2 regions of the Peribacillus sp. NPDC097197 genome follow, and region 2 is predicted to be linked to the other one. Evidence: riboswitches for the same ligand, from Rfam matches in the RefSeq annotation. Region 2 holds a riboswitch; the other holds the start of a gene.
What was found. A riboswitch is a leader RNA that binds a small molecule or an ion and turns the genes downstream of it on or off. The one in region 2 is predicted to bind glycine.
Positions count from the first base shown of each region.

Region 1: another riboswitch for glycine. It lies ahead of ACQKL6_RS14650 (amino acid permease); the one in region 2 lies ahead of gcvT (glycine cleavage system aminomethyltransferase GcvT).

Region 1 is NZ_JBNNST010000010.1:137,257-139,461, forward strand. Features, by position in the region: gene ACQKL6_RS14650 (amino acid permease) at 1-1,320, opposite strand, end outside; glycine riboswitch at 1,514-1,593, opposite strand; gene ACQKL6_RS14655 (GNAT family N-acetyltransferase) at 1,817-2,205, opposite strand, start outside.
Region 2 is NZ_JBNNST010000013.1:34,209-36,413, forward strand. Features, by position in the region: gene ACQKL6_RS16180 (DEAD/DEAH box helicase) at 1-517, opposite strand, end outside; glycine riboswitch at 838-932, shown strand; glycine riboswitch at 936-1,020, shown strand; gene gcvT (glycine cleavage system aminomethyltransferase GcvT) at 1,119-2,205, shown strand, end outside.

The DNA of each region.
Region 1 (2,205 bases), on a different contig from region 2:
ATATATGACAACTAAAAGAATGAACCAAAGCGGTGTCAGCAATAATGACGGCCTGGTCGCCTCAGCAAACAGCATGACGATCAAGATGAAGACAAACAGCCCTAATATTACATAGTTGATGAAAGGTGTTAAGGGAGCCCTGAAAGTGGACGTAGCCCTTAAGTCCGGACGTTTTTTCGTATACCTGATATGGGAAATCAAGATGATGCTCCAGACCCATAGGAAGCAGATTGCACTAATCGTTGTCACGATGGTGAAAGCTTGCTCCGGTATGATTTTACTTAATAATGCCCCAATGGAGACGACGATGGTGGACGTAACCAATGCATTACTCGGAACAGCACGTTTATTTAATTTCTTAAGTTTAGCAGGTGCTTCGTTATTGTTGCTCAAGGTATAAAGCATGCGGCTTGTTGAAAACAATCCACTATTCCCGGCAGAAGCGGCAGATGTCAACACGACGAAATTGATAATCCCTGCAGCAACCGGAATCCCGATCAAGGCGAAGACCTCCACGAATGGGCTGCTTGCGGCATCGAGCTGTGTCCATGGATTGACGCAAAGGATGACGGTGATGGCACCGATATAGAAAAGCAATATCCGGACAGGGATCTTATTGATCGCTGACGGGATATTTTTTTTCGGATTGGCGGTTTCGGCCGCTGTCACCCCAATGATTTCGACACCAACAAAGGAGAAGACGACTAGCTGTAGGGAAAGCAAAAAGCCGGATGCGCCGTTCGGGAACATGCCCCCATGACTCCAAAGGTTGTTGAGGGAAACGGTTCCTGTATCGGTTTGGAAACCAATGATGAGTAAGACGATTCCCACAACGATCAAGGCGACGATCGTGATGACTTTAATGAGGGAGAACCAGAACTCCAATTCTCCGAATAGCTTCACGGTCAACAAATTCAATCCTAGTAGAATCACCAAGCAGGCAAGTGCAGGGATCCATTGCGGAATGTCGAACCAATATTGCATATAGACCCCGACAGCGATGATATCGGCCATGGCCGTCATGATCCAACAGAACCAGTAGGTCCAGCCAGTCACGAAACCAGCCCACGGTCCGATGTATTCCGTGGCGAATTCGGTGAATGAGGAATATCCCGCGTTGGACAACAGCAATTCCCCTAAAGCCCTCATGACGAAAAACAAGGCAATCCCGATAATCAGATACGAAAAGATAATGGAGGGTCCCGCCAACTGTATGGCTTTTCCGGATCCCAAAAATAACCCGGTCCCGATGGTTCCTCCTATGGCGATGAGTTGTACATGTCGATTTTTCAAATCCCTTTTCAATTCTTGTTTAGCCAATTTGTGCGCCCCCGTTGTTATAATTCTTGAATGTGAAGTGCATGGTCCGTTGATTCCAATCGATCACCAGGGCAATGAATCTGTCCAGTTTAGTAGCGATTTCACTTCGTTTTTTTAGTGATGATTGAAAAAAGACAATAAAAAAAGAGATTGGAAGCTACCAATCTCGAAAGGTTAAAGAATAACAAATATTCGTTACTCTTCTGTCCTTTTGCCTGAGATTGTGAATCCTTCGGCGCTGCACGTGTGTACAGTCTCTCCAGAAGCTGCTCCTGCTATAGTGTGATCCATAGCATTCATCGCTTGCTTAGTATGTGGTTGTCAATAAATGGCCACTGTTAAAGATGAAATTCTTTTTAGCAACTCATTTACTCTTTTAAAATAATAATGGAATTCTATCACTATTTTGATTTTGGGTCAAAGGGATATATTGTAAATGTGGTGGGGGTGAATCTATATGCTAACTTTGATGCCAAGAAACGATGCGAACCCCGAATCAGTTTGATAAGGACATTTTTTCATAGTCCCTTTTAAGAATGGCCATGATGATTTCGTCCGAATATTTTCCGTTGAAGTATAAAGACTCTCGTAAAATCCCCTCTTTGATAAAGCCAACTTTTTCATAGGCTCTTATTCCACGTAAATTATGGCTGAATACTTCCAGTTGCAGACGATTTAAAGCCAATTCTTCAAAAACAAATGCTAAAACAAGTCGGATAGCTTCTGTACCATACCCTTTACCCGTTAATTCAATGGCATTCATCGAAATTCTAAATCCTGCCTTTTTGTCCTCTTCGTCCATATCAGAGATGGATAATTCCCCGATCATTCGATCGCTTTCGTTTAAGCAAATGGCTAGATCATGGCGTGATAGATCTTCACGTA
Region 2 (2,205 bases):
TGATAAAGTCATATTCTTGATTGAAAATGATATCCCGATGGGGGGCTCGCTTAGCCGTATCGATGGAGGATATGACGATATCGCATGATTCCCATACATAACTCTTCCTTTGAACTACTGCAGGAATATGAAACTTCGTATTCAGTTCGAAAGCCCATTGGGTGACAAGTGATGCGGGTACAAGGATCAAAACCTTTTTAACCAGTCCCCGAATCATATATTCTTTTAAAATCAATCCCGCTTCGATAGTCTTACCAAGACCGACCTCATCAGCCAATATGGCTTTGCCATTCATCTGTTCAACCACCTGACGTGCAGCCTCTAATTGATGGGGAAGGGGAGTCAGTTGTTGAAGGTGCTTAGGCGCTTGTAAGCCTTCGAAATCAGGAATAATTAGGTTCTCTTCCATTTGGATGGCCAGTTTATAAAGATCCCAATTTCCCCATGGACCGTCGTTTTCCATCTTTTGCAGAAATTCATCATTCCAATCAGAACTGAAGGATATATTGATTTTCATTGATTCTTGCTCCTTCTTAAAACATAATTTTCTTAGTTTCTTTAGACCATGAACTTTTTTATAGGTTAATAAAATCTTTCTCCACGAAAGTTATTGCAGAGTAAAGTATCTTAGGGTAGGATGTAAATATATTTAGAAAATTGCAATAGTAATGAAGTTAGAAGGAAAATATTCTTCTTGGATAATAATTTTAGTTATTATAGTATTAGCATTTGGATAGTGCTTTATCCAAAGATCAACAATGAGCAGATTGGTACCCATTTCACGCAAATGGATGACCATCAGGTGGGGAATTTTCAGTCTTTTCCATCAATATGCGGGTGAGGATAAGGGGAGAGACTACCATCTACATATGTAGCGCCGAAGGAGCAAACTTAGCAGTGAATCTCTCAGGCAAATGAACTCTTATCGGACGCGACTCTGGAGAGCGCCAATTATTTAATGACGGCCACCAAAGGGGAAAACCTATAATAATAGGTAAACTTTCAGGTTTCAGGACAGAGAAAAAGCCATTTTGGCTTTCTCTGTCCTTTTTTGTGTCTTTTTTTTAAGGAATATCAGGTGAAAGAGAACAAGCAAAAAAATTGAAGGAGGTCATTTTTTGAGCGATTTAAAAAGAACGCCATTATTCGAGGTTTACAGTGAGCACGGTGGAAAAACAATCGATTTTGGTGGGTGGGAACTGCCCGTGCAGTTTACCGGCATAAAAGATGAACACGAAGCTGTGCGTACAAGAGGTGGCTTATTTGATGTGTCGCATATGGGAGAGATTGAGGTAAAAGGTTTCGGGAGCCTTTCTTTTTTACAAAAGATGTTGACGAATGACGTAGCCAAGCTGAAACAGGGCGGAGCGCTATACACAGCCATGTGTTATGAAAATGGGGGGACCGTGGACGATCTTATCGTTTACCAAAAAGCGGAAGAGGATTATCTGCTTGTGGTCAATGCAGCCAACATCGAGAAAGACTTCAATTGGCTTCAGGCGAATGGTATGGAAGGTGTCAGCATCAATAATGTTTCAAACGATTATGCGCAACTTGCTCTGCAGGGTCCTCGAGCGGAGAAAGTATTGCAGAAGATTACCGAGCAAACCGATTTAAGCACAATTGGCTTTTTTAAATTTAAAGAAGATGTCCACATTCATAATATATCCACGATGGTTTCACGTACAGGGTATACGGGGGAAGATGGTTTCGAGATATATTGCCGAAGTGAGGATGGTCCAGCCCTCTGGAGAAAAATTTTGGAAGCTGGTAAAGATGATGGGATACAACCGATTGGGCTGGGAGCCCGTGATACCCTTCGATTCGAAGCGAAACTACCGCTTTATGGTCAAGAGCTTTCGCCGGACATCACCCCAATCGAAGCGGGGATTGGTTTTGCGGTTAAACCGGATAAGGCGTCAGACTTTTTTGGAAAAGCCGTGCTTGCCGAACAAAAGGAAAAAGGGGCACCACGTAAGCTTGTTGGAATCGAAATGATTGACCGGGGCATACCTCGGCATGGCTATAAAGTATATAACGGGGAGAAACTCATTGGCGAAGTGACGACAGGGACTCAGTCACCAACATTGAATAAAAATGTAGGATTGGTCCTTATCGATAAGAATCACTCAAGTCTATCCACGGAAGTAGAAGTGGAAATCCGTTCTAAGAGACTGAAAGCCATTGTTATCCAAACACCTTTTT